One region of the Pseudoduganella sp. GW821-FHT12E03 genome, then DNA from elsewhere that is predicted to be linked to it. Evidence: predicted binding sites of a transcription regulator. Region 1 holds the regulator's gene; each other region holds the start of a gene.
What was found. Region 1 encodes FNR, which switches genes on or off when oxygen is low (the NO sensors DNR and NnrR bind a similar motif). Its sites were predicted from a motif close to TTGATNNNNATCAA; they were not measured.
Positions count from the first base shown of each region.

Region 1 (7,205 bases):
GCTATTCACCAGTTTTAAGGAGGGCAGTCCTCCATCCTAAGCGTTCTTGGACGCGGCGAAAAGGCCCGATTCAATCGTGCGCCGGTCTTTTTTGCAGAATAGTGCGGTTTTTCAGTATTTTGTGGAAATTGATGTACGTTACTCGGGTGAATAGATTCAAGGCCATTAATAATGTGGTTTCGGAAAGGTTATGCCATTGACTATTTGCCGTGGGAATTAGCATATTTGAAATAATTCTATGGGGCATACGGTCCGCTTCGTACAATGCGAAGATTGCTCCAATTCAAATCACTGTATGGATCCGATGCACCCTTCCCACGTCAAACCAGCGCCGGTCGGTTTCTGGCAAGCGTTCGCCTTTTGGCTGAAGCTGGGTTTGATCAGTTTCGGCGGCCCGGCCGGGCAAATCGCCATCATGCACCAGGAACTGGTGGAAAACCGCCGCTGGATTTCCGAACGGCGTTTCCTGCATGCGCTCAATTACTGCATGGTGCTACCGGGACCGGAAGCGCAGCAGCTGGCCACCTACATCGGCTGGCTGATGCACCGCACCTGGGGCGGCGTCGTGGCGGGCGGGCTGTTCGTCCTGCCATCGCTGCTGATCCTGATCGTGTTGTCGTGGATTTATATCGCGTTTGGCGACGTGTCCGTGGTGGCGGGGCTGTTTTATGGCATCAAGCCCGCCGTCACCGCCATCGTGGTGCAGGCGGCGCACCGCATCGGGTCGCGCGCGCTGAAAAACAATGCGTTATGGGCGATTGCCGCCGCCTCGTTCATTGCGATTTTCGCCTTCGATGTGCCATTCCCGCTGATTGTCCTGGCGGCCGCGCTGACGGGATACATCGGCGGCCGCATGGCGCCCGCCACGTTTGCCATTGGCGGCGGCGGCGGCCATGGCGGCGCCGAGGCGTCGTATGGCGCGGCGCTGATCGACGACACCACGCCGCCGCCGGCCCATGCGCGCTTCCGCTGGCGCAAGCTGGCGCTCATCGTTGTGGCCGGCGCGGCGCTGTGGACCTTGCCGATGGGCGCGCTGACCGCGCTCTTTGGCTGGCACCACACGCTGACGCAAATGAGCTGGTTTTTCACCAAGGCGGCCCTGCTGACCTTTGGCGGCGCTTATGCGGTGCTGCCGTATGTCTACCAGGGCGCGGTCGAACACTATGGCTGGCTGACGCCGCGCCAGATGATCGACGGGCTGGCGCTGGGTGAAACCACGCCGGGGCCGCTGATCATGGTGGTGGCGTTCGTCGGGTTTGTCGGCGGCTATGTCAAGGCCGTGTTCGGGCCGGACGCGCAATTCCTGGCGGGGGCAACGGCCGCCGCGCTCGTCACGTGGTTCACCTTCCTGCCCTCGTTCCTGTTCATCCTGGCCGGCGGCCCGCTGGTGGAGTCGACCCATGGCGACATTAAGTTCACGGCGCCGCTGACCGCCATTACCGCCGCCGTGGTCGGGGTGATCCTGAACCTGGCGCTGTTTTTCGGCTACCACGTGTTGTGGCCGGAGGGGTTCCATGGGCGCTTCGACCCGTGGTCGGCCGTGATTGCCGCCGGGGCCGCGGTGGCGCTGCTGCGCTACAAGCGCAATGTGATCCACGTGATTGCGGCCTGCGCGGTGGCGGGACTGGGCGTGAAACTGGCGCTGGGTTAAGCCAGCGCCATGCCAAGGCGGCAAGGCCTTGTCACGGATCCCCTACATTAACTCATGGCAATGCCCGATACCGTGACAGCGCCGGGAGCGCGATACTGGTGTTCATCGAGGACGTGCAACGCACACCGAACAGGAGCAGCCCATGAATACCGTGATTCCCATCGCCGCCGCCAACGCCAGCACGGTGGCGCCAGCCGCCAAATCGGGCAAGGTCAATTGCACGCTGTGCAGCTTTAACCGCTTTTGCCTGCCGCAAGGCCTGGCCGACAGCGACGTGGCGCGCCTGGACCAGATTATCGCCCGCCGCCGCCGTCTGGCGCGCGACGAGCAATTGTTCAGCATGGGGGCCTCGTTCGGCAGCCTGTTTGCGGTGCGCCTGGGCCACTTCAAGACGGCGCAAGTCAATATCCACGGTGAGCAGCAGGTGACGGGCTTCCACATGGCGGGCGACTTGCTGGGGATGGATGCGATCGGTTCGGGCTTGCACAACTGCAGCGCCACCGCGCTGGAAGACAGTGAGGTCTGCGAAATCCCGTTTAACCGCTTGCAGGAACTGGCGATGCAGACGCCGTCGCTGATGCAGCAATTCCACCGCGTGCTGGGCCGTGAAATCCAGCGCGAACAGGCGATCATGCTATTCCGCGGCAGTATGCGCGCCGACCAGCGCATGGCGCTGTTCCTGCTGAACATGGGCGCGCGTTACGCGGCGCGCGGCTATTCCTCCGCCAGCTACCAGTTGCGCATGTCGCGCGAAGATATCGGCGGCTACCTGGGGCTGACGATCGAAAGCGTCAGCCGCCTGCTGGCCCGTTTCCGCAAGCAGGGCTGGATCAAGCTCGACAACCGCGATATCCGGCTCCATGACCGCGACAGCCTGGAAGCCCTGTCGACCGGACGGGAACCCGGCGCGGACAGCACCATTGCCGCCGAGGCGTGCGCCGCCTGAAGGGTTGTCATGCACGTTGAATGCCTCATGCCGGCGCCCCCGGACCCGGCGGACTGCTCCCAATGCGCGATGGGCAACCTGTGCCTGGCCGGCGGGTTGCGGCCCGGCGAGTTGGCGCAACTGGAAACCATCGTGGGCGGACGGCGCACGCTGATGCGGGGCGAATACCTGCACCGCGCGGGCGACGCTTTCGTCAAGCTGTACGCCATCCGCAGCGGCCACCTGAAAACGCTGCGCCATGCGCACGGCAATTGCCAGCTCACGGGTTTTCCCATGGAGGGCGAGTTGCTGGGGCTCGATGCGATCGCCGACGGCTGTCATGACACCGACGCGGTGGCGCTCGAAACCTGCGAAATCTGTGAAATTCCGTTTGACCGGTTGCGTGAATTGCTGGTGGCGGTGCCTGCGTTGATGGACCAGTTCCACCGTGCGCTGAGCCGTGAAATCCAGCGCCAGCAGGCCTCCCTGTTCCTGATGGGGAATGCGCGCGCCGAGCAGCGCCTGGCGCTGTTCCTGGTTGGATTGCGGGCGCGCTATGCGGCGCGCGGCGCGCCGTCCACGCAAATCCAGCTGCGCATGTCGCGCGATGAAATCGGAGCCTACCTGGGCTTGACGATGGAATGCGTGTGCCGCTTGCTGGCGCGCTTCCGCAAAGCGGGATGGATCACGCTGACGGGCCGCCACCTGACCATCGTGGACGGGCCGCGGCTGGCGGCGCTGGCAGAGGGCGTTTGCCAGGAACCACTGGTGTAGCGCCACTTAACCCGGCGTGCCTTCCCGTGCTATTCTGCGCGAAAAGGTCACGTGCCGGGTTGGCGACAAGGGGAGTGGGTTGGATAATTTTGTGATGGAAGGCCGCAACCTGGAATGGCTGCTGGCCGCCGCCAGCGATGCCATGCTGATTGCAGACCACGGCGGCCACATCGTGCTGGCCAATCCCGCGTTGTGCAACCTGTTTGGCTATGAAGCCGGGGCATTGCAGGGGCAACCGGTGGAAACGCTGGTGCCGGCCCGCTTGCGCGCGGCGCACGCCGGCTTGCGCCACGGGTTCAGCGCGCATCCGCGCCCGCGCGCCATGGGTGCGGGGGCTGAATTGTCCGGCGTGCACCGCGACGGCCGCGAATTCCCGGTCGAGGTCAGCCTGTCTCCGCTGAGCGCGGACCCGCCGCTGGTGCTGGCCATCGTGCACGACATCACGGCCCGCAAACAGGCCGAAGCCGCCTTGCAGGAAAGCGAAGCGCGCATGCGCGCGGTGTTCGATTCAGTGGCCGACGCCATCATTACCATTGATGAGCATGGCGTCATGGAGCGCCTCAATCCCGCCGCCCAGGCCTTGTTCGGCTATGCGGAAGTGGAAGCCGCGGGGCAAAACGTGTCGATGCTGATGCCACCGTCGCACCGGGACCGCCATGACGGCTACCTGGCGCATTACCGCGCCACGGGCGAACGCAAGATCATCGGCATCGGGCGGGAAGTGGAAGGGCGGCGCAGGGATGGCGCGATTTTCCCGATCGAACTGACTGTGACGGAAATGTGGCTCGGCACGCGTCGCATGTTCACCGGCGTGGTGCGCGATATTTCACAGCGCAAGGAAGCCGAGCGCGAAAACCGCCAGCTGTTGCAGGAACTCACCAGCGCCAACGAGGAGTTGACGAATTTCGCCTATGTCGTGTCGCACGACCTGAAAGCGCCGCTGCGCGGCATCGGCTCGCTGGCCGACTGGCTGGCCACCGATTACGCCCAGCACTTCAATGAGGAAGGCCGCGAGCACATGCGCCTGCTGATCAACCGTGTGCACCGCATGGGCGCGCTGATTGACGGCATCCTGCAGTATTCCCGGGTTGGCCGCGTCAGGGAGGCACGGGTGGCGGTGGAGGTGAACCGCATGCTGGCCGACGTGGTGGATTTGCTGGCGCCGCCGCCGCACATCACGGTCACGGTGCAGCCGGACATGCCGGTCCTGGTGATGGAGCCGACGCGGCTGCAGCAAGTGTTCCATAACCTGATCTCGAATGCGATCAAGTACATGGACAAGCCGGCCGGCCGGATCACGGTGGGCTGGGCCGAACTGGACGGGGAATGGCGCTTCAGCGTGACTGACAATGGCCCCGGCATCGAAGCGCGCCACTTTGAACGGATCTTCCAGCTGTTCCAGACCCTGGCGCCACGCGACCGCGTGGAAAGCACCGGGGTCGGCCTGGCGCTGGTGAAAAAAATTGTGGAAATGTACCAGGGGCGGGTCGGCGTCGAGTCGGTGATAGGCCAGGGCAGCACCTTCTGGTTCACCTTGCCGGCCGGCGTGCGGCCGTCCCTTCTTCAGGAAAATGAATGAAAGTAGCCAACAAACCGATTTTGCTGGTCGAGGACGACCAGGTCGATATCATGACGATCCTGCGGGCACTCAAGGAAATCCATGTCTGCAACCCGGTGGTCAGCATGGAAAACGGCGAGGCCGCGCTGGACTGGCTGTCGCGGGCGGACGGCGATTTACCGTGCATTATCTTGCTGGACCTGAATATGCCGATCATGAATGGCATCGAGTTCCTGCGGCTGGCAAAACAGGATGAGCGGCTGCGCCGCATTCCCGTGGTGGTGCTGACCACGTCCGAAGAACAGGAAGACAAGGTGCGCAGCTTTGATCTCGGAGTGGCGGGCTACATGGCCAAGCCGGTGGATTACCGCCGCTTCGTGGAAATCGTGCGGTCGATCGACATGTACTGGACGCTCAGTGAAATGCCCTGAGGGAGAACCGATGGAACGCCCCGCACTCAATGTGCTGATCGTCGAGGATGACGTGGTTGACCGCATGGCGTGCCGCCGCACCTTCGCCGCGGCGCCGGAAGCAGCGTTTACCTTGGTGGAAGCCGATAGCGGGCAGCACGGACTGACCGTTGCCCGGCAAGGCCAGGTCGATTGCATCCTGCTCGACTATGGCTTGCCCGACATGAGCGGGCTGGAGTTCCTGGCTCAACTGCCGCCGTCCGGGCCGCCGGTCATGATGCTGACCGGCGCCGACAGCGCGATGGTGGCGGCGGAAGCCATGCGGCGCGGCGCCCGCGACTACCTGGTCAAGGATGGCGAGGGACGCTACCTGGCGCAATTGCCCGCCGCCATCTTGCGCATGTTGCGCGAACAGCGGCTGCTCGATGGCAAGCAGCGCGCGGAAGCGGAATTGCGCAAGCTGGCCGCGCACCAGGAAAGCATCCGTGAAGATGAGCGCAAGCGCATTGCCCAGGAAATTCATGATGAACTGGGCGGCTTGCTGACCGGGATTAAGGCCTATATCGGCGTGGCCATCGAACGGGCAGGCGGCCATGCCGACCCGCTGCTGGCGGAAGCGTCAGGGCTGGCGCAGGACGCGATCGCCACCGTGCGGCGCGTGATCACCGACTTGCGGCCCAGCGTGCTCGACCAGCTGGGCCTGTGGGCGGCGCTGGAATGGCATACGGAACAGGTGGCGCAGCGCTCCGGCCTGCGCTGCGCCTGCCGCATCGAACCCGATGCCGCGGAGCTGGAACTGGACGCGGGCCGCAGCACCATGCTGTTCCGCGTGGTGCAGGAAGGATTGACCAACGTGGTGCGCCATGCGCAGGCGGCGTCGGTGCTGGTCGATGCGTGGCGCGACGGTGGCAGTTTGCTGATCACCCTGGTGGATGATGGCGTCGGGATTACGGAAGAACGGCTGCGCAATGGCGCATCCTGGGGGATTATCGGTATGCAGGAAAGGGTGCGCCATTTTGGCGGGGAATTGCAGATTCGGCCGGGCGACGCGGGCGGCACGTTATTGCGCGTGCAGTTGCCGCTGGAGGCCACTCCATGAGTGCGATCCGTGTCTTGCTGGTCGATGACCACGCGATTGCCCGCAACGGTGTGCGCCTGATGCTGGGGACGGCCGACGGCATCGAGGTGGGCGGTGAAGCGTGCAACGCCACCGAAGCGCTGCAGCGCCTTGGCGAACAGGAATATGACGTGGCGCTAGTCGATATCCAGATGCCGGGCAAAAACGGGCTGGATTTGCTGCGCCAGTTGCGCAGCGACTATCCGCGCATGGCGGTGCTGATGCTGAGCACCTATTCGGAAGATATTTATGCGGTGCGGGCGTTGAAAGGCGGTGCGGCGGGTTATCTCACCAAGGACGCGCCGACCTCGACGCTGGTGGACGCCGTGCGCAAGGCCGCCCATGGCGGCAAACATGTCAGCCCCGCGCTGCTGGAAAAACTGGCCAGCCTGGTGGGCGGCGGCGGCGTGCAGGGCGTGGAAGCGCTGTCGAACCGCGAGCTGGAAGTGTTTAAATTGATTGCCGCCGGCGAATCGTTGGTGAAAATCGGTGAAACCCTGCACCTCAGTCCCAATACCGTGACCACGTACCGCAGCCGCATCCTGGAAAAGATGGGCATGGCCAGCAACGCCGACCTGACGCGGTACGCGATCGAACACGGCCTGATTTGAGACCGGCCGGTCCGGCTTAGCGCACGAACGCGGGGCGCTTCGGATCGAAGGTCCAGCCGGGGATGAAGTATTGCATTTGCACGGCGTCGTTGCGCGCGCCCAGGCCCATGCCCCGGTACACCTGGTGGGCTTGTTCCACCGCCTGCATGTCAAGTTCCA
Region 1 is NZ_JBXAQJ010000002.1:827,995-835,199, forward strand. It holds gene chrA (chromate efflux transporter) at 305-1,651, shown strand; gene fnr (fumarate/nitrate reduction transcriptional regulator Fnr) at 1,794-2,597, shown strand; gene AC1RRC_RS07330 (helix-turn-helix domain-containing protein) at 2,625-3,350, shown strand; gene AC1RRC_RS07335 (sensor histidine kinase) at 3,430-4,929, shown strand; gene AC1RRC_RS07340 (response regulator) at 4,926-5,339, shown strand; gene AC1RRC_RS07345 (sensor histidine kinase) at 5,350-6,417, shown strand; gene AC1RRC_RS07350 (response regulator) at 6,414-7,046, shown strand; gene gudD (glucarate dehydratase) at 7,063-7,205, opposite strand, start outside.

Region 2 (7,205 bases), on a different contig from region 1:
CCGGCTGGTTTTGCAGCACGGCCAGCGCGTCACACGCCTCCAGTGCCGGCCCGATGCCGCGCCCGACCGGCTGTTCGCCATCCGTCATTTCGATACTGACTGTCATGCCCAGTTGCCGGCCCACCTCCACCAGCCGCTGCCCCAGCCGCCCCGCCGCCTCCGGCGAACGCACCTTGGCGGTGCGCCCGACCGGGATGTCGATCAGCACATGGGTCGAGCCCGCCGCGGCCTTCTTGGACAGGATCGACGCCACCAGCAAGCCATCGCTGTCCAGTCCCAGTGGCCGCTCGACCCGGATCAGCAAATCATCCACCGGACTTAACTGCATGGCGCCGCCCCAGGCGATGCAGCCGCCCTCCCGCTCCACCACGCGCCGCATCGCCGCCAGGTCCAGCGCCACCGGCGCCAGCGTTTCCATCACGTCGGCCGTGCCGGCCGGCGACGTGATGGCGCGCGACGAGGTCTTGGGAATCAGCAGGCCGCAGGCGGCCACGATCGGCACCACCAGCAAGGTCGTGCGGTTTCCCGGCAAGCCGCCCACGCAGTGCTTGTCCGCCACCAGCGGCGCCTCCCAGTGCAGGCGCTGCCCCGCAGCGATCATGGCCGCGGTCAGCGCATGGGTTTCAGCGGCATCGAGCCGGTTGCCGGAACAGGCCGTGATCATGGCGGCCAGTTCAATTTCCGAATAGCGACCCGCCGCAATGTCGGACACGATGGCTCCGGCCACGTCACGCCCCAGCGGGCGGCCGAAAATCTTGGCCTGGATGGCGCCGAACGACAGCAAGGGTGGTGCGTGCACCGCCACCATGGCGTCGCCATCGGCGCCGTCCAGCGCGCGCCAGGCCGCTTCCGACACGCCGATCTCATCAAGCGCCAGGAGCGGGGCGTGCACCACGTTGAGCGTGGCGACAATCGTCCGGGTTGGCGCATCCTGGCGGTGGATTTCCAGCCGCGATTGCGCCTCGAAACCCTCGGACCGCACAATCGGCGCATCGGACCGCAGGTACACCACGCACTGCTGGTAGGTGTCGATGCCCAGCCGGCGCAGGCGCAGGCCGGCGGCGCCGGCGAAGTTGCGGTTCATGACGGTTCCTTTCGACGGCCGCCGCGGCAACCGGACTGGCTACCCCTGCGCCGCTAGCCCACACAATACCGCCGGGGAATATACAAGTCAGGCACACGATTTGACCAAGATCAAATTGCCGCCAGAAACAGCCGGCGCAACGGATACCACATGACGATTTGATTTAAATCATGGAATTCATTATTCAACCCGCCCAAACTGCTATGCAGCATGTCAGACATCAAGGTAGTGGAAGCGCAATCTGCCATGCCGTCAGGCCGCATCACTTTATTTCAACGCAACGAGGGAGTTCACCATGTCCTATCGCACGATTTTGGTCCACGCGGATAATGCCGAGAATGCCGCCGCACGCTTTCAGTTGGCGGCCGGCTTGGCGCTGCAAGAGAGCGCACACCTGGTCGGCGTCGCGATGACGGGCGTTCCCAGGCAGATGTCATCCGTCAATATGTTCGAAGGCAGCGGCCTGATCATCGCGGACTGTGTGCGCCATGCGTCGGAACGCACAAACCAGGCGCTCGCCCGGTTTAGCGACGTCACGGCCAGGGCCGGCATGCCGGCCAGCGAAACACGCCTGCACAATGACGATGAATACACCGGGCTGTGCCTGCAGGCGCGTTATGCCGATTTGGTGGTGTTGGGTCAACCCAATCCCGACGACCATGGCGAGGGTGGCCTGCTGCTCGATTTGCCGGCGCACGTGATCCTGCACTCCGGCAGGCCGGCGCTGCTGGTGCCCTATGCGGGCCGGTTCCCGTCCTGCGGCAAGCGTCCGCTGATCGCCTGGGACGGCAGCCTGGAAGCGGTGCGCGCCATCACGGCGGCGCTGCCGCTGCTGCGCCGCGCGGAGCAGGTCACCGTGGCCATGTTCAACGCCGAGGTGGGCAGCGACGCGCACGGCGAGGAACCGGGCGCCGACATCGCCTTGTATCTCGCGCGGCATGGCGTCAAGGTCGAAGTCATGCGTTCGCCGACACCGATCGACGCTGGCAACGCCATCCTGTCGCTGGCCGCCACCATTGGCGCCGACCTGCTGGTCATGGGCTGTTATGGCCACAGCCGCCTGCGCGAAAAAATCCTCGGCGGCGCCACCCGCACCGTGCTCGCCACCATGACCCTGCCGGTGCTGATGGCGCACTAACCGTCGCGCCCGCGCATGCGGCCGGCCTGCGATTGAACCTGGGGAGAATGCCATGCAATACAAGACTATCCTGCTGCACGCCGACAATGCGCGCAGCGCCGCGGCCCGCCTGGAGCTGGCCACGCAACTGGCGGAGCAACAGCAAGCGCACCTGGTGTGCGCCGCCATGACCGGTATTTCACGCTTCGTTTACCGTGGCAAGGACGGCGGGGCGCGCGATTTCATCCGCCCGGACCTTGCCGAGCGCGCGCGGCAAAGCGCACAGGTGACGCTCGACCGCCACGCCGCCCTGGCCGAACGGCTGGGCGTACAGTCATGCGAACACCGGCTGGTCGATGACGACGCCTATGGCGGGCTCACGCTGCAGTCGCGTTATGCCGACCTGCTCGTCGTCGGCCAGGCCGACCGCGACGATCCGGCCACCGGCGCGCTGCTGCAAGACTTGCCCGAGTATGTCATCCTCAACAGCTGCCGGCCGGTACTGGTGGTCCCGTTCGCCGGCGCCTTCCAGCCGGCCGGCAAACCGGTTCTGGTGGCCTGGGATGGCAGCAGCCAAGCCACGCGCGCCATCACGGGCGCCCTTCCCTTGCTGGTCAATACTGCCGGCGTGACGGTGGCGCTGTTTGATGCGGCGAGCGGGGCCGATGAACATGGCGACGAACCGGGCGCCGATATCGCGCTCTACCTGGCCCGCCATGGCGTCCATGTCAACGTGGTCCGGCAGGCCACCGATGGCGACGTGGGCGAGGCCTTGCTGGCCCTGGCCGACAGCATCGGCGCAGGCCTGCTGGTGATGGGGGCCTACGGACATGCACGCTACCGGGAAATCCTGCTGGGTGGGGTCACCCGCACCGTACTCAATACCATGACCGTACCGGTGCTGCTGGCGCACTGAAATCCTACCGGGTCCATGTTGGTGTCAATCGGTCTTGTCCCCTGCCGCCGCCCGGCGAAGTCCACCTGGGCGCTGCGGGAAACCCATCATCCACGGACAATCCATATTGAGGGGCAGCATGGAACACCTTACTCCGGCAGCGCGCACCAACGTGCTCGGCATCATGCTGGTGCCGAGGCTATACCGACACCGGCAATTTCAGCATGCGTTCCGCCAGCAAGGCGGCATGACGCCCTGCGCCGATCCCCGGCGCCATCATACCAACTCCACTTCGGCGCCATAGGCTGGCGTCTCGGCGTTCCAACCCAGCTTCTCGCCGATCTGGCGGCGCAGCGCTTCAGCCGCATCCGGTTCGCCGTGCGTCAGGAACAGGCGCCGGGGCGGCGCCGCAAAGCCGCCCAGCCAGGCCAGCAGCTCGCCCTGGTCAGCATGCGCCGACAAATTGTCGATCTGGACCACGTTGGCCAGCACGGGCACATATTCGCCATGGATTTTAATACTCGGCGCACCGCCGACCATGGCGGCGCCGCGCGTGCCGCCCGCCTGAAACCCCGCAAACAGGATGGTGTTGCGGCGGTCCGGCGCAAACGCTTTCAGGTGATGCAGCACGCGCCCGCCGGTGGCCATGCCGCTGGCGGCGATGATCACCATCGGCACCCGCCGCTGATTGAGGGCGATGGATTCGGCAGGGCTGTTGACGATCGTGGCCGCGTGGCACATCGCGTCGCACTGCGCCGGCGTCAGATGGTGGTCGTGGCGGTGGCGTCGGTAGAGCGCGGTGACGTCGGCGGCCATCGGGCTGTTCAGGAAGACCGGCACGGGAGGGATATCGCCACTGGCCTTTAACAGATGCATGTAATACAGCAGGTTCTGGGCCCGCCCGACCGCGAATGACGGAATCACGGTCACGCCGCCACGCGCGGCGGTTTCGCGGATGGTGCGCGCCAGCAGGCGGGCCGGATCTTCAGGATCGTGCAGGCGGTCGCCATAGGTGGACTCCATCACCAGGTAGTCACTGCGTTCGACTGTCTCCGGCGGCGCCATCAGCACATCGTGCTGACGTCCCAGGTCGCCGGAAAATGTCACGCTGACGCCGTCCGCTTCGACCGTGATGCCGGCCGCCCCCAGGATGTGCCCGGCGCGCCGCAGGCGCGCATGGAAAGCATGCCCCACTGCGAAGCGGCGGCCGAAGTCCACCGGCGTCAGCAGTTCCAGCGCGGCTAGCGCGTCGGCCTCGGTATACAGCGGCAGCGCCGGCTGATGTTTGCTGTACGCGTGCCGGTTCGCATGCGCCGCCTCTTCCTCCAGCAACCGTCCGCAGTCCGGCAACAAGATGCGGCACAAGTCGCGCGTGGCTTGGGTGCAATAGATGGGACCACGGAAACCGTCCCGCACCAGCAGCGGCAGTGCGCCACTGTGATCGAGATGCGCATGAGTCAGCAACACCGCGGACAATTGCGCCGGCGATACAGGCAGTGCTTCACGGTTGCGTAAGCGCAGGGCTTTATAGCCCTGGAACAAGCCGCAATCGACCAGGATCATGTCGGCGCCACTGCGCAGCAGGTAGCGCGATCCGGTTACCGTGCCGGTGGCGCCCAGGAAGGTCAGTTTCATGGCAATTCCTTTCCACGGGTGCAGCGGCAACCGGATTGGCCGCCCTGCTCCGCTCACACCCACAATACCGCCGGGGAACACACAAGTCAGCCAGGCAATTTGACCTGGATCAAATTATGGGGAGAAACAAATTGAACGGTGGTTGGCGGAGCACGATTTGACGTCATGCGCCACCCGCCGCGCTACACGGCGCGGCGGGCGGCCATCACGCGTTTGACCGTCTCGTAGCCAAGCAGGCTGACCATGCCCAGCCCGAACATCGTCGCCAGTCCGGCCAGCGGCAACTGGCCAAACCGGAACGCCGCCGCCAGGGCCGGCACATACAGCACCAGCAGCAGCAACGCCACCACCACACCCGCCACCACGGGCGGCACCAGGTTCCCTGTCTGGAACTCCTCCAGCACGCTGCGCCGGTGCGACAGGTTCGACAGGATCAGGGCCAGGTTGGCAAACACCAGCAAGGCAAAGCCGGCGGCCCGCGCCTGCGGTTCCGGCCACGCCGCCATGGCCGCCACATAGCCGCAGCCCACCACCACCAGCGCGATCGCCCCTTTCCACAGCGCCCCCAGCACCGTCAACCGGTCCAGCAGCGGCGCCGACGGCTTGCGCGGCGGTTGGCGCATGGCCTCGGCGTCGGACGCCGCATTTTCGAACGCCAGCGAACAGGCCGGATCGATAATCAATTCCAGCACGGCGATATGCATCGGATACAGCAAGACCGGCCAGCCAAACAACGCCGGCAGCAGCCCCATGCCGGCAATAGGCACGTGCACCGACAGCACGTAGGACATCGCGTTGCGCATATTGGCAAAGATGCGCCGCCCCAGGCGGATGCCGCGCACGATCGACGCGAAATGATCATCCATCAGCACCAGCGCCGCCGCCTCGCGGGCCACGTCGGCGCCGCGTCCGCCCATGGCAATGCCGACGTGCGCCGCCTTCAGCGCCGGCGCATCGTTGACGCCGTCGCCCGTCATCGCCACGATCTCGCCATTGGCCTTCAAGGCTTGCACGATGCGCAGCTTTTGCGCCGGCTTGATGCGGGCGCAAACCGTGGCCTGCGCCAGCCGGCTGCGTAATGCCGGTTCATCGAGGCCATCGACCTCGTCACCGGTCAGCACCTGGCCGCAGGCCAGGCCGGCGCGGCGGGCGATGCTGGCCGCCGTCACCGCATAATCGCCGGTGATCATCATGACGCGGATGCCGGCCTGGCGGCACTGTTCCAGCGCGGCGGGTACTTCCTTGCGCAAGGGGTCGGCCAATCCCATCAGCCCCAGGTAGTGGAAGTTGAAACCCTCCTGCCGCTCCGGCAGGCTGGCCGCCTCATGCCGCGCCCGGGCGACGGCCAGCACCCGCAAGCCCTGTTCAGCCATGCGGTCCGCCGCGGCCCGCATGGCCGCCAATTCGTCGCGTCCCAGCCGGCACAGCGCGCCGATCGCTTCCGGCGCGCCCTTGGCGGCCACGGTCGCCGTACCCGGCCCGCCATCGGCCCACACCAGCGACATGGCAGCCAGCCCGGGGGACAGCGGATAGACGCGCAATGGTTCCCCCTGCGCGCTCGTGCCGGCCAGCGCATGAAACGCGGTTTCCATCGGATCGAACGGGCACGGCTGGCTCGCCAGCGACGCATGGCGCGCCAGTTGCACAAACGCCGCAGGCATCGCCCCTTCCGCCACCTGCAACACCACGCCATCGGCGTGCATCTGCTCGACGCGCATCCGGTTTTCTGTCAAGGTGCCGGTCTTGTCCGTGCACAGCACCGTGATCGACCCGAGCGCCTCGATGGCCGACAGGCGCCGCGTCAAGACCTGGCCGCGCGCCATGCGCCACGCGCCAATGGCGGGGAACACAGTCAAAATGACGGGAAACTCTTCCGGCAGCAGCGACATCGACAGCGCAATGCCAGCCAGGATGGCCGACATCCAGGCGCCATCCCGCAAGCCATACAGCACGGTGACCAGCAGGCTCAGGACCAGGCCAACGCCCGCCATCAGCGGGATCAGGCGCGCCACTTCGCGCTGCAGGGGTGAACGTTCACTGTCGAGCCGCTGCAGGCTGCGCCCGATCTTGCCCAACTCGGTGCCGGCGCCGGTCGCCGTCACGCGCGCAATGCCGTCGCCTTGCAAGACCAGGGTGCCGGACCACAGGTAAGGCAAGTCGTCGCCGCCCGGCGCGCCATGCTCCGCCGGCGCGGCGCCGGCCTGCTTGGCGACGGCGCAGGATTCCCCGGTCAGCAGGGATTCGTCGACGCGCAAGCCATTGGCGCGCAACAGCACCGCGTCGGCCGCCACCCGGTCGCCCTCGGCCACCACCAATAAGTCGCCGCGCACCACGTCGCCGCCCGCAATGCGGACCGGCTGCCCGTCCCGCAGCACCAGCGCGCGCGGGCTGCCCAGTTCGCGCAAAGCCTGCAACGCGCGCTCGGTCTTGCCCTCCTGGAACAGCGTCAAGCCGACCGTCATGCCGACCATCAA
Region 2 is NZ_JBXAQJ010000011.1:63,328-70,532, reverse strand. It holds gene AC1RRC_RS25500 (thymidine phosphorylase family protein) at 1-1,084, opposite strand, end outside; gene AC1RRC_RS25495 (universal stress protein) at 1,380-2,222, shown strand; gene AC1RRC_RS25490 (universal stress protein) at 2,275-3,117, shown strand; gene AC1RRC_RS25485 (MBL fold metallo-hydrolase RNA specificity domain-containing protein) at 3,373-4,731, opposite strand; gene AC1RRC_RS25480 (cation-translocating P-type ATPase) at 4,914-7,205, opposite strand, start outside.
Region 2: the regulator FNR is predicted to act here: its motif matches at 4,831-4,844, upstream of AC1RRC_RS25485 (MBL fold metallo-hydrolase RNA specificity domain-containing protein).

Region 3 (7,205 bases), on a different contig from region 1:
TGTTCGATGTGCCACGCGCGGACCTCGGCCATTTGTGGCAAGTGTGGGCGATCGCGATCCTGCTTGCCGCCGCGCTCTATTGGCCCACGAAACGCTTTGGCCGCCACAAGCGGGAAAGCGGCAAGGCATGGGTCAGGTACTTTTGAGCTTCGCCCCGGGCAACGTGTCCAGCGCGGCCAGCAACTGGCCGAATTCCGCTGTTTTCACCAGATGCAGGTCGAATCCGATGGCGGCCGCCATGTCTTTCACCGCCACGCCGGCCATCGAACTGAATGCGATCAGCGCGAAATCACGCGGCCCCTTGTCGCGCAAGGCGACCGCCACCTCGAATCCGCTCATGCCCGGCATGCTCAAATCCAGGAACACCACGTCCGGGCCGAACTCTTCGATTGCCAGCAATCCCTGGGCGCCACTGTATGCCGCTCTGGCCTGATGTCCATTCTGCGCAAACACTTCCACCAGCAAGTCCGCCACATCCCGGCTATCGTCCACCACCAGGACGCGGCGCGATAATGCGCGCTGCGACATATTGCCTCCGGTCCGCCCCGCCGCCATGTCTGTCGGCCAGGCAGTCCATCTTAGGGCGGATCGCTCGTGCCGCATGTAGGCGCTTGCACGCAGGCGCTGTAGGAAGGGGGCTTGCAGCGGTGTGCACCTGCGGTTTGTTGGCAGGCTCATCAGGCAGCCTCGTCACCATGCAACACATAGCGGTTGCGGCCGCGCCGCTTGGCGCAATACATGGCGCTGTCGCTCAGGCGCAGCAGCGTCTCCCCGTCCCGCGCGTCCAGCGGGGCATAGGCGATGCCGATACTGGCGGACACACTGGCGTTGGCGCCACCCGCCAGCACGACAGGCGCGGCAATCGCGGTCAGCGCCCTGCCGGCAATTTCCCGCGCCTCGCCCGGGTCCGGCAAGTCCACCAGCAACAGCACAAATTCATCGCCGCCCAGCCGCGCCACGGTATCGTGGGCGCGCACGACCTGCCGCAGCCGTGCCGCCACGGCCACCAGCACCTCGTCGCCGGCCTCATGTCCCTGGCTGTCGTTGACGGCTTTGAAGCCATCCAGGTCAAGCGAACAGACTGCCAGCAAGGCGCCGTCACGGGCCTGCCCGGCAATGGCGTGCTGCAAGCGGTCATGCAGCAGGCGCCGGTTCGGCAAATGGGTCAGCGGATCGCGGAAAGCCAGCGCTTCGATCTCATCCTGGCGTATCCGCTGCTCGGTCACATCGGTGAACAGCGAGACATAATGGCTCAATTGGCCATCCGGGCCATCGACGCGGCTGATCGACAGGTAGGCCGCGAACAGCGCCCCGTCGCGGCGCCGGTCCCAGATCTGCCCTTCCCAGTTGCCGCCACGGTCCAGCGCGTCCCACATGCGGGCGTAAAACGCCGCATCCTGCCGCCCCGATTGCAGGATACGCGGACTACGGCCCAGCAACTCATCGCGCTGATAACCACTCATGGCCAGGAACGCGCGGTTGACCTCGATAATGCGCAGGTCGGCGCCGACGATCAGGATGCCTTCCGAGGTGGCGCTGAACACACTGGCCGCCAATTGCCGGTCACGCCTGGCGCGTTCATACGCCATCTGCATGCGGTTGAACTGCAAGGCCAGTTGCGCGAACTCGCGCGGACCGCCGACCTCGGCGCGCACGCCGGGCACGCCCCGCTCCGCCTGACCGGCCGCGTTGGACAGGGCTTGCAGCGCGCGCAGCGCGTCGCGATGCAGGCGCCAGGCCAGCATCGCCCCGGCCAGCAGCGCGCCGGCGACCAGCGCCCCGGCCCATCCCAGGCCACCGAACACTTCAGCCAGCATGGCCCGCTCATGCACGCCGACCACCACGGCCCAGCCGGTTGCCGCCGAGCGGCTGTAGGCAGCGAATACCGGCACGCCCTCCAGTGTCGCTGTCGCCAGCATGCCTTCGGGCGCGAGCGCCAGCGCCGCCCGCACTTCTGGCACGGCCGGCTTGCCGCGATACAACTCCGGCGCGGCGCTGCGGGCGATCACCAGGCCACTGCGGTCCAGCAATCCCGCCACGCGCCCGGCGCCCGGCAGCAGGCGCGCAAAATCGCTGTCGAGCGATACGGCGGGTATGCCCTGCACCAGCACCCGCGGCGCGCGGCCTGGCCGAAACAGCGGCAGCAGCACCGCCACTTGGGGCTTTCCCGATACGGCGCCAATGAACAAACCCGATACCACGGGCTTTCCCGTTGCCAGCGCCTGCCGCAGCGCGTCCGCCGCGCCGCTGCGCGGCAGCACACTGCCCGGCGGCCGCAGCGTATTCATCAACTGCTGTCCACCGGCATCGGCCAGGATGAGGGGGGCGCCTTCAGGCGCGACAGCAACCGCTTCGCGCTGAAAAGCGCCCAGCGCGTCCGCCGCCAGCGAAGGCGACGTGGCCAGCGCTTCCAGCCGCGCCAGCCGGGTCGCGATCTCGCCATCGAACAACTGCGACATGGCGCGCGCTGAACGCAACGCTTCCTGCTCGGCCTGCGCCCGGCCGCCCAGGTACAACGTGGCAATGAAGATGCAGCCGGTGGCCAGTCCCGGCAACAAGGCCAGGCACAGCAGCCAGCCCAACCGACTGTAACGCTCCGGCGCACGGACCAGGCCCCTCACTGCATGCCGCACCGCCCGTAATACTGTTCTCATCGACACCTCCCTCCTGCCGTCGACAACTATTGTCATCCATCTTGCAAGGCACTGGAAGCCGCATGGTCCGCCCCTGTGGCAGTACGCCGCGATATTTATTTCAAGCCGGAGGAATTTGATCTACATCAAAGAATTTGCTCGCACTTCGCACAACACTGGCGAACACAACTTCATCTCCCGCGCAGGATTGCGCACAAAGGAATTCATCATGCCCCACCCGCACCACGCTTCACCGTTCCTGCTGGGAATCGCCGCCATCGACCACGCCCACGCCGATCTGCTGGACTTGCTGGCGCGCCTGCGCCACCTGACTGAGGGCGAGTTTCCGGAAGGTTGCGCCACCCTGGCGGCATGCCTGAAGCGCGATTTTGCGGAAGAAGAACAATTGATGGAAGCGGCCGGCTATTACGCGCTGGAAGTGCACCGGGCGGAGCACCTGAAGGTACTGGAGCGGCTGCAACATGCCATTGCCGCGTTCGAAGGCGGCGACCCCGCGCCGCTGCGCGGCACGGTACTGGACCTGTCCGACTGGCTCGAAGCGCACATCGTCACCATGGATATGGCGCTGGCGGTGGCGTTAACAGTGGCCACGAACGGGCCTGCGCCAGCCCACGTGCGCGATTGTTCCTGCGCCTGACCGTCCTCCCGGCACTTCCGGCCACGCCGCCACCGCCAACCAGGGTTCCCTCATGGTATTGAACAGCCGCAGCCGCTTCATCTCCCGCGCGATCGCGCTCTACGTCGCCACCGCCACAGCCTGGATCCTGCTGTCGGACGACTTGCTGCGGTTCGCCACCGACGCCGGCGCGGGCACCGCACTGGCCACCGCGAAAGGCATATTCTTTGTTTGCGCCTCGGCGGTCGCCCTGTATTTTGCCTTGGGCGCGGTACCCGCGCCGCACACCGCCACGGCGCGGATCGAGGCGGCGCCCCCCACACCGGCCGCGCGCCCGCTGCATCGCCTGCTGCCTTATGGCTGTGCCGCCGCCGTGATGCTGACCACCATCGCCATGTGGCGCCACCTGCCCGGCGCGGCCGGCATGGAGTACACCACGCTGGTGCTGCTGATGCCCGGGATTATCGGTTGCGCGGCGTTCGGCGGTTTCGGCCCGGGGCTGCTGTCCACCGGGATGGCGGCGCTGGCCGCCGCGGGCGCCGGAGCCGTCGCCCGCCAGGACACCCACGCGCTGCAGTTGGCCTTCCTGGTGCTCAGTGGTGTGCTGGTCAGCGCGCTATGCGCCAGGCTGCGCACAGCGCTGCGGGAAACCGAATTACAACGCGGCATGCTCGACAGCGTCGTCTCCGGCACCTCCGACGCGATCTTCGTCAAGGACAGCGCGGGACGCTATGTGTTCGTCAATACCGCCGCCGCCCGCTACCTGGGGCGTTCGGCAAGCGACATTATCGGCCGCGACGACACCGAACTGCTGCCGGCCGATGCCGCCGCCCAGTTGCACGCCCGCGACGGCGCCGTGATGGCGGAGTGCAAGCTGCACACCGTGGAAGAACAATTGACCATGCCCGAGGGCGGCGCCCTGGTTTTTCTCACCACCAAGGGCCCGGTGACCGACAGCGCCGGGCAGGTGCTTGGCCTGTTCGGTATCGCGCATGACATTACAGAACGCAAGCGCGCCGAACACGCCCTGCATGTCAGCCAGGAGCGGCTGCAAACGGTGATCGACGCCACGTGCGACGGTGTCTGGGACTGGAACCTGCGCGACGATACGCTGTTCCAAACCGCCAGCATCAGCCGCCTGACAGGCATTGCCCCCGGCACTGATGCACTGGACCGGCTGATCAGTTCGGTTCATCCGGACGATGCCGCCCCCCTGCGCGAACATCTGTACAACCACCGCTGCGGCCTGCTGCCGGACGTGGATATCGACTTCCGCATCGTTCACACCAGCGGCGCTGTCGCCTGGGTCAAGGCCCGCGGCAAAGTCGTGGAAAGGCAGGCTGACGGTACGGCGCTGCGCATGGCGGGAACCATTTCCGATATCACGGAACGCAAGCAATTCGAGCTGATGCAGCGTGAAGCCGCCACCGTCTTCGCCAGCAGCCACGAAGGCATCATGGTGGTGGACGCGTCGCTGCACATTGCCCGGGTGAATCCCGCCTTCGAACGCATCACCGGCTATACCGCCGTCGAGGTCATCGGCGGCCATCCTGCCCTGCTGGCATCGGGGCGCCATACCAAGGCGTTTTACCGGGAGCTGTGGCAGGCGGTGCTGAACAATGGTTTTTGGCGCGGAGAAATCTGGAACAAACGCAAAAATGGACAGGTCTATCCCGAATTACTCACGATCACCGCCGTGCGCGACCAGAACGACGCCATCGAACATTATATTGGCGTGTTTTCCGATATCAGCCACATCAAGGCGCACCAGGCCGAGCTCGATCACGTCGCCAATTTCGATCCGCTGACCGGCTTGCCCAACCGCCGGCTGCTGGCCGACCGCCTGGACCATGCGATCCAGCGCACCAACCGCACCGGCAGTTCGCTGGCGGTCTGCCTGCTCGACCTGGACGGATTCAAGGACATCAACCAGCGCTGGGGCCAGGCCGCCGGCGACCGGCTGCTGGTGCAGATCGCGCGGGCGCTGTCGGCCGTGATCCGGGCCGACGATACCCTGGCGCGCCTCGGTGGCGACGAATTCGTGCTGCTGATGTCCAATGCCGGCACGCCCGGGGAATGCGCGCAAGCGCTGGACCGCGTGCTGGCCGCCATCCGGGCGCCGCTCGACCTGGGTTGCACGATGGCCCGCATATCGGCCAGCATCGGCGTGGCGCGCTACCCGGATGACAATGGCGACGCCGATGCGCTGCTGCGGCATGCCGACCAGGCCATGTACCAGGCGAAGGAAAACGGGCGCGACCGCTACCAGCTGTTCGATCCGGAAAGCGACCGCCTGGCGCAGCAGCACCACCTGGCCCTGCAGGGCCTGCGCCTGGCGCACCAGCGCGGCGAGTTCACGCTGCATTACCAGCCCAAGGTGGACTTGCGCAGCGACGCGGTGGCGGGCGCGGAAGCGTTGATCCGCTGGCAGCATCCGGTACGCGGCCTGGTGCCCCCCGGGGAATTCCTGGGGCACCTGACGGGCACCCCGCTGGAGCTCGAGGTCGGCGCGTGGGTCATCGACACCGCCTTGGCGCAGATGGCGGCATGGCATGCCGGCGGCCTGCACCTGCCCGTCAGTGTCAATGTCAGCGCCGGCCAGTTGCTGGCGCCCGGTTTCAGTACCGCGCTGGCCGCGGCGCTGGCCCGCCAGCCCACGATCAGCGCCTGCGACCTGCAACTGGAAATCCTGGAAAGCACGGCCATCGAAGACATGGAACAAGCCATGCTGGTGTTGGCCGCCTGCCGCGACCTCGGCGTGCAGTTCGCGCTGGACGACTTCGGCACCGGGTATTCGTCACTGACTTACCTGCGCAAGCTGCCGGTCGACACCCTGAAGGTGGACCAGAGCTTCGTGCGCACCATGCTGGAGGACCGCAACGACTATGGCATCGTGTCCGGCGTCATCCGCCTGGCCCATGCACTGGGGCGCGATGTGGTGGCCGAAGGCGTCGAAACGGCAGCCCACTGCGACGCGCTGCGCGCACTGGGCTGCGAAGCGGCGCAAGGCTACGGCATTGCCCGTCCGATGGCGCCGGAGCGGCTGGTGGAATGGTGCGCCGCGCGCCAAACGGCGCCGGCATCGATGGCGGTTGCGTGCAACGTTACAACCAGGGACTCCGGGGCGGCGCATTGCGCGGCAGCCCGACCGGTTGCCGCAGGATGACACAGGCGCCCCCCTCCAGTCCCATGGCCCGCGCCAGCACGGCGCGCTCCGGCGGCACTTGCATGTTGGTGGCCAGGTTTTCGGCGGCGCAAAACACGCTGACGTTCTGTGCCATGAATCCGGCATCGAGCGCCGCCTGCCAGAGCCGGTCCGGCGCCGGCACGCCGGTCATGCGCGCCAGGTCGGCCACATAAATCAGCTCCAGTGGCGCTGCGGGCCCGTCATGCCCGCCAGCGCCGCGCAAGTCGGCGTCGCCGCACCGGATCAGCACCATGCCGGCGGCGTCGAACCGGTACAAGCCGGTGGCCATGGCGACATACAAATCGATGGCCGCGCCGCCGCAGACCGATGGCGCGGTCCGCAACGCGGCGCCGTCACGGTTGCAGCCGCATGCGGTCCACAGCAGGCGCGACAAGCGGTACTGCGGCACCGGCTCCGGCGCAAATGCATGCTGGGAGTGGCGCAGCAACAGGATATCGCGCAGCGCGATGCCCAGTGCACTGAAGTCCGCGTCCAATTCGAGCGCTTCGCGGCCGATCAGCGGCATGTCGGAACGGTGTTCATATCGGTTATCCATGGTCAGGCTCCTTTGGCAATACGCGGCGCCACTAGCGTGCGGCGCACAACTGCCGGGCCGCATCTGCCAGCGCCGGCAACACATCGATACAATTGGACGGGTGCGGCACGGTGTTGCAGCTGACGATGCGGGCCGGGCCTGCCGCGCGCAGCACGTCCAGCGCGGCGCCGCCAAACAGCGCGTGCACCACCA
Region 3 is NZ_JBXAQJ010000011.1:71,729-78,933, reverse strand. It holds gene AC1RRC_RS25535 (acetyltransferase domain-containing protein) at 1-146, shown strand, start outside; gene AC1RRC_RS25530 (response regulator) at 133-528, opposite strand; gene AC1RRC_RS25525 (diguanylate cyclase domain-containing protein) at 678-2,654, opposite strand; gene AC1RRC_RS25520 (bacteriohemerythrin) at 2,863-3,291, shown strand; gene AC1RRC_RS25515 (sensor domain-containing protein) at 3,344-6,436, shown strand; gene AC1RRC_RS25510 (nitroreductase family protein) at 6,375-7,013, opposite strand; gene AC1RRC_RS25505 (ribose-phosphate diphosphokinase) at 7,045-7,205, opposite strand, start outside.
Region 3: the regulator FNR is predicted to act here: its motif matches at 2,770-2,783, upstream of AC1RRC_RS25520 (bacteriohemerythrin).

Region 4 (7,205 bases), on a different contig from region 1:
GGCGCTCGCGCTGGCGCAAAAACTGCACGCCGCCAATCCCGGCAGCACCGATGCGCTGGCCGCGCTGGCGGCGGCCCGCGCGGCGTCGCACGATACCGAAGGCGCGCTGGAAAGCTACACGGACCTGGCCGGCCGCCAGCCGGATAACGCCGCCGCGCAGTTGCAGCTGGCCGGCGCGCACATGGCGCTGGACCGGCCGGCCGATGCGCTGGCCGCGGTGCGCAGGGTGCTGGCACTGCAACCCGATCATGGCCTGGCGCTGGCCACGGCGGTCCGGCTGCTGGCGCAATCGCGCGCATGGGATCAGGCCTTGGCGCTGGCCAGGCCGGCACAGTCGCGCCCCGCCACCGCCGCATTGGGTTACCGCCTGGAAGGCGATGTAGAAATGGCGCGCGCCCGCGCCGCGCTGGCGCTGCCGCTATACCGCAAGGCCTACGCACTGGAACCGGGTGGTCCGCTGGTGATTTCACTGCACCGCGCACTGAGCGCCACCGGCAAGCCCGGCGACGCGCACAAGCAAATCACCGACTGGCTGGCAACCCATCCGCGCGACTTGCCCACCCGGCTGTACCTGGCCAGCACGCTGGTGGCCGCCGCCGACTACCGCGCCGCCATCCCGCATTTTGAACAGGTGCTGGCGGTCGAACCCAATCATGTGGTGGCGCTCAACGACCTGGCATGGAGCTGCCAGCAACTTGCCGACAAGCGCGCCCTGTCCTACGCGGAAAAAGCCCATGCGCTGGCGCCGGCCAATCCCGCCATTGCCGATACGCTGGGCTGGATCCTGACGCAGCAAGGCCAGTCCGGACGCGCCGTGCCATTACTCAAAAAAGCCACGGACAGCGCACCGGAGGCGGGCGACATCCGCTTCCATTACGCCAGCGCCCTGCTGCGCGCCGGCGAACGCAACGAAGCCAAGCGCCAGTTGCAGCGCCTGCAGTCCGACAGCAGCTACCGGCAGCAGGCGGAAGTGCGCGCCCTGCTGGCCGGCCTATAGCGGCCTATGGCGGCCGCACAGCACCGGGCGGCGGCAGATAGCGGCCCGGCGCAATGAGATTATCCGGGTCCAGCGCGGCCTTGATACGGCGCACGGTGCGCCAATAGCCATCACCGGCCGGATCCAGCGCCGCCATCGACTGCAATCCGACCCGGTATGGCAAATACCCCGCCGCCATCAAGGCGTCGAACAGCGCATGGTAGCAAGCCTGGGCATCGACGCATTCCTGCGCATTGTCCTTGTCATAGGCCACCGTCAGTACGCCGCCCAGCGCGCGCTCGGTGATCATGCTGAAGGTGGCAAACAAGTCAAAGCCATGGCGGACGAACAGCGGTTCGGCCAGCGCCATGACCGCTTGCAAGTCCGCGCCCCGCATCGGCAGCACCGGCGACAGCCACAGCAAACCGCAATTGTCGCGCGCGGGATCGGCGCCGACGGGAAAGTCGGGCGGCAAGCCGCCCTGGCGCCGCCAATAGGCGCCGGCAAGGAAACGACCGTCCGGCACACCCCGGTTCATATTGAACAGCGAACGCCCCAGCGCCACGCGGCCCGCCAGCTTGCGGCCGGCCGGCGTCGCCCCCAGCAGGCGCGCCGCCGCGCCGGCCAGCGCCAGCCGCCGTTCGTCGATGAAGCGCGGCGCCAGTCGCAACGGCGCCAGCGCCTGGCGCAGCGCATGGCGCGCCGCCGCCACCTGGCGTGCGCTGCCATACAGTGCGCCGGACACCGTCCACGCAGGAATACCGGCCGCGTGGCAGAGCGACGCGCGCACGTCCGACGGCAATGGCCGAGTGGCGATGTCGCGCGGATATGTCATGCCGCCCGACAGCACCCGCAAGTCATTGCCAATATGGATCACCGAACGCAGCGTGCCATCCATGCGCAGCGGGCGCAGCGCATCGACCACCACCGCCGCCCCGTCATGGCGCGGCACACTGCACAGGAAGTGCGCCAGCGCCGCGGACTGCGGCATCAGCCACAAACCAAGACTGGTGACAATGCCCAGCCCGGACTGGGTGAACAAGCCGTCAATCCACGGCCCCAGCCCATACGGGAATGCACGGGCGGCGCGCGCATGCGGGTAATGCGTGTAGCCGGTCGCGGCAATGTCGCCGTCCGCCAGCACCACTTCCATGCCGCACACTTGCTGCACCCGGTTGCCATACGGCGAGTGGCCGAAACCGCGCTCCAGGATATTGCCCACCAGGCTGGTATCGGGGCCGGCCCCGGTGCAATCGAGCCAGTACGGCAAGCCTTGCGCGGCAAGGAACTGCGACAACTGGCCCTGGGTGACACCGGGTTCGATCACCACATAGCCCAGTTCCGCATTGGCTTCGAGAATGCGGCGCATGCCGGATAAATCGACGATCACCTGGCCGGGCAACACCGCGCACGCATCGCCATATCCCCAGTTGCGGCCGGTACTGACCGGATACAGCGCGGTGCGGTGCCTTGTGGCGATGCGGACCGTGTCCACCACCTGGGCGCGGCTTTGCGGCAGCACCACCGCGGCCGGCCGCGCTGGCCACGATGCGGTGCTGCTGGCGTACGCGTCCAGGGTGGCGGAATCCGATCGCACTTGCGTCTCACCCAGCAGCGCGCGCCACTGCGCCAGCGCCTCCGCCAACCGGCCGGCAGCCGTACTCATCCCTGCCCCCGCATCAGCCGCGCGGTGATTCCCGCCTCGTCGCTGGCCGGGAAGAAATACGGATAAAAGGAACGTTCATCGCCATGCTTTTCCATCAGGCCGCCATAACGCTGGATTTGATCGCCCATATGGTCCAGGTCCAGCCGCAACAGCACGGCAGGCGCCCCCACCCGTGAACAGTTGCGCTGCGTGCCGCAAGGGCTGAAGCCCAGCATGCGGCGGTAAAACATCACGTGGCGCGGATTGACTTCGATCACATAATCCGTATGGCCGTGGATGTGGCGCGCATACAGGTAAGAGATGTGGATCAGGCCGGCAAAGACGCGCCGCGACGCGCCCTTGTCGATCGCCAGCCGCGATGGTTCACACAGCCGCCGGCCCTGGCCACGCAAGTGGTCCAGTTCGTGCCGGAAATTTTCGTCGGCGGGCAATCCCAGCACCGGATCATCCAGGCACAGCGACATGGTGCCCACCGTCGCGCCGCCGGCTTCCGCGTACAGCGTAATGCGGTTGGGGCCATGCACCGCGTGCGGATCCACGTCATAGCCGCGCCAGCCATACATTTTTTTCAGCAACACACTGGCCGCCTCCCGTTCCCGGCGTGAATTCGCCAGGCGCAAATGAAATACCTGGCGGTCGATTTCATGGTCTTCCGCCGGGTCGTGGGCGGCCTCGCCGATGACCATCTCGCGCATGCCGGGGCTGTCTTCAAAAGAAATAATCGTGTCGTTGTCCACAGTACCTCCCTTTGGTTTTGGGCACTTGGACCGGCCTCCGGCAAAAAAGTTCCCGCCGCCGGCACGATAGGCGCGGCAGTGTCGCCTTTCTTCACAATCCACCGCACCCGCCGCGCAGCGCAGCGCCAAGCCACTGTTTTACAGGCCTTTTCAACGCAGGCACGGATGCTGCTGTACAGGGATAACCGCAAGCCATGCGGCCAACCATGAAAGGAACAGCACACCATGAAAACCACGAAACTCTTGCTGGCGGCGGCCGCCGCCCTCGCCGTGGCCGGTCCTGCCAGCGCCTCGACCTTTGCTTCCGCCATCCTGGACATCACGGATTTCAAATTGCTGCATGCATCCGGCGCCGATTACGCTGTCGGCAATTTTGCCAATCTGGCCGGCACCAATGACGCCCACGCCACCGCGCAATTGAACGGCGTATTCGCCAACGCCGCCGACTCCCGTTCCATCCTGGCCGCCGTGCCGCCCAACGTCGCTCAGCAATGCCTGGGCGCCTGCATGCCGATCGCGGCCGACACCTTTACGCCGATTGCCGGTCTGCCCCCCATCATCAGCACCTATGGCCACGCGGACCAAAAACTGACCGGCTCATCCATCATGATCGGCGCCACGCCGGCCGGCGCCCACGCCTCGACGCGGGCTGACGCATCCACCGCGGTCAATGCGGTGGCGTCCGGCAATTCCGACGTCGGCACCTCGACCACCTTCCGCTTTGTGATGGGGACGTCCGACACCATGACCGTCTCATTCATGGGCAATCCCTACACGCGGGCGCTGGTCACGCCCGGCTCGGGTCCGGTCTCCAACGCCAATGCCCGGCTGTCCTGGTCGATCAATATTCTCAACGTCACCACCGGCGCCACTGAACTGGCCTATGCGCCGAATGCGCTGAACGCCGGCAGTATCCGCAGCGCCACCCACGCGGCGCCGGCCGACCTGATCTATGCCCCGGGCGCCAGCGCGTTTTCCGCCACCACCGGCATGCTGATGGCCGGCAATGAATACCAGATCACCATCAACCACAACTCACTGGCCAACACCCTGCAGGCCGTACCTGAACCCGCCTCGTTGGCATTGCTGGCAACGGGCTTGCTGGGCATGGGATTCCTGGGCCGCCGGCGCCGCGGCTGAGCGCTGCGTTCCCCCCTGGAGTTGCCTTGATGCCGCTCAATCCCCGTGGAAACTCGGGCCGGGCGGCACGGCGCCCTTCCTATAATCGATCCACAGGCCGCCACGGGCGCTGCCCATCTTGCTGGGACGATTTATGGAAGAGTTAATACAGCAACTGCAGACCGCCGCCCACTGTGTCTGGAAGTACCGCTGGCTCACCACCGCGGTTGCTTGGCTTTGCGCCCTGGCCGGCTGGACCGGCGTCGCCATGCTCCCGAATGCTTACCAAACCTCGGCCCGCGTGTTTGTCGACACGCAAGGCATCTTGAAACCATTGTTGTCCGGCATGACCAGTGTTCCCAACGTCGAACAGCAAGTGGCGATCATGAGCCGCACGTTGCTCAGCCGTCCCAACATCGAGCGCGTCATGCGCATGGTGGACCTGGACGTGCGGCAGACCACGGCGCGCGATCATGAAATCCGGATGGAAGAATTGTTGAGCCGCATCCGCATCGCGGGGACCGGCAGTTACGACATATACACCATCACCTACATCGACCGCGATCCGCGCCTGGTGCGCGATGTCGTCCAGTCGCTGCTGGCGATCTTCGTGGAAGGAAGTTTCAGGGGAAAAAAAGGGGAATCGGAAAAAGCCGTGCAATTCATCGATGAGCAGATCAGCACCTACGAAGCCAAATTGCAGGCGGCCGAGGAGTCCGTCAAAGACTTCAAACTGCGGCATAACGCGCTGTTGCCGCGCCCAGGCCAGGACTATGGCGCGCAAGTACAACAATCGGCCGATGCCCTCAATACCGCGCGCCTGGAATTGCTGGAAGCGGAACAGGCGCGCGATGCGATCCGCCAGCAAGTGCCGGCCATGGCGTTGCATGCGGCAGCGCCCGTGGCACGGCCCGCCGGAGGGCCGCCGGCCATCGATGAAGCCGAACTTGAGGTGCGCATTGCCGCGATCTACAAGACGCTCGACGCACTGCAGTTGCAGTACACCGAACAGCATCCCGATGTCATTGCCGCGCGCCGCCTGCTGGCGCAACTGGAACAGCGCAGGGCGGACCACGCACTGGAACCGCCGCCCACCGACGATCCGGGCCGCCGCTACAGTCCCATGCTGCAGCAAATCAAGGTGGCGCTGACGGACGCGGATGCGAAGGCCGCCGCCTTGCGGGCCCGTGTCCGGGAACTGACCGTGCGCCACACGCGCCTGGAAGGCCAGAGCAAGGCTGTCCCGGAACTGGAATCGCAACTGGCGCAATTGAACCGCGACTACCAGATCAACAAGGAAAACTACGAAAAGCTCATCAGCAAGCGCGAAGCGGCCAAATTATCCGGCAACCTCAGTTCAACGCAAGAAATGATGAACTTCCGCATTATCGACCCACCCACCCTGCCGGCGCGCCCGGTCAGCCCGAATCGCCTCCTGCTCAACAGTGGCGTGCTGGCGCTGGCGCTGGCCGCCGGCCTGCTTGCCGCGCTGGCGGCCAGCCGCAGCCGGCCGAATTTCGACAGCTTGCGTGAATTACGCAATTTCAGCCACCTGCAGGTGATCGGCATGATCGCCATGCACTGGACACCCGCCCAGCTGCAAATGCGCCAGCGCAGCCGGGCCGGATTTGCGGCGTTGCTCGGTGGCTTGTTGCTGTCCTATGGCGCGTTGATGGCGTACACCGTCGCCAGCAATGGTATGGCGGGCGTCACTGGATGGCCCGCGCGCTGACCGGAAGGTACTTATCATGCGCATCGGCAACTTCCCCCGCCCGGCCCCGGCCAACGCCACGGTTCCGACCGTGCCGGTCCATGCCGTGGTGGCGGAAGAATTCAGGATCATCAAACGTCCCTTGCTCAGGAAGCTGCGGGATGGCGATGGCGCCCGGTGCAACCTGATTGCCGTCACCAGTGCCGCGCATGGCGAGGGAAAGAGCTTTTGCGCACTGAACCTCGCGCTGAGCATGGCCATGGAACGGGATACCACCGTCTTGCTGGTCGATGCCCACATGGCCTCGCCTTCACTGCCGGCCATGCTGGGCATACCGGATGGGCCGGGCATGATGGAACTGTTGATGGATGACACGCTCAACGCCGCCGACGTGATTGTCCGATCGAGCCTGCCGACCTTGAGCGTCCTTCCCGCTGGCAAGACCCACCACCATGCCGCCGAGCTGCTGGCCAGCCGCGACATGGAACGGTTACTGGCCGAACTGGCCTCGCGCTATGCGGACCGCATCATCCTCTTCGACACCGCGCCCTTGCTGGTGACGACGCAAGCCAGTGTGCTGGCGGCGCAAATGGGCCAGGTGGTGCTGGTCGTCGATGCCGAAACCACCACCCATGCGGCGCTGGCCGAAGCGCTGCGCCACCTCGAGCCCTGTCCGCATATCCACCTGGTTTATAACAAGGCCCGTGTCAAGCCGGCACTGCCGGCTTCCCGCACGCGGTAACTCCTACCGTAACCGCAAGGAGCAGATGCGATGGCAATGCCCACCACCACCACGCCACTTGCCCGTCAGGCGGACTCAGCCTGCGTCCCCCTGGTTGTCCATATCACCGATACGCTCGACAGCGGCGCCGATGAAAGCCTGCTATGCCTGCTGCATCAAATGCCGCCCGGGCGCTACCGCCATCTCATCATCGGCTGGCGCCATGGGGCGATGTGGGAGTTGCGCCATAGCGGCCACGTGGCCCAAGTCGTGCA
Region 4 is NZ_JBXAQJ010000001.1:945,406-952,610, forward strand. It holds gene prsT (XrtA/PEP-CTERM system TPR-repeat protein PrsT) at 1-997, shown strand, start outside; gene AC1RRC_RS03685 (FAD-binding oxidoreductase) at 1,002-2,642, opposite strand; gene AC1RRC_RS03690 (N-acyl amino acid synthase FeeM domain-containing protein) at 2,639-3,379, opposite strand; gene AC1RRC_RS03695 (EDSAP-1 family PEP-CTERM protein) at 3,605-4,519, shown strand; gene AC1RRC_RS03700 (XrtA system polysaccharide chain length determinant) at 4,653-6,230, shown strand; gene AC1RRC_RS03705 (XrtA-associated tyrosine autokinase) at 6,247-6,951, shown strand; gene AC1RRC_RS03710 (glycosyltransferase) at 6,982-7,205, shown strand, end outside.
Region 4: the regulator FNR is predicted to act here: its motif matches at 4,546-4,559, upstream of AC1RRC_RS03700 (XrtA system polysaccharide chain length determinant).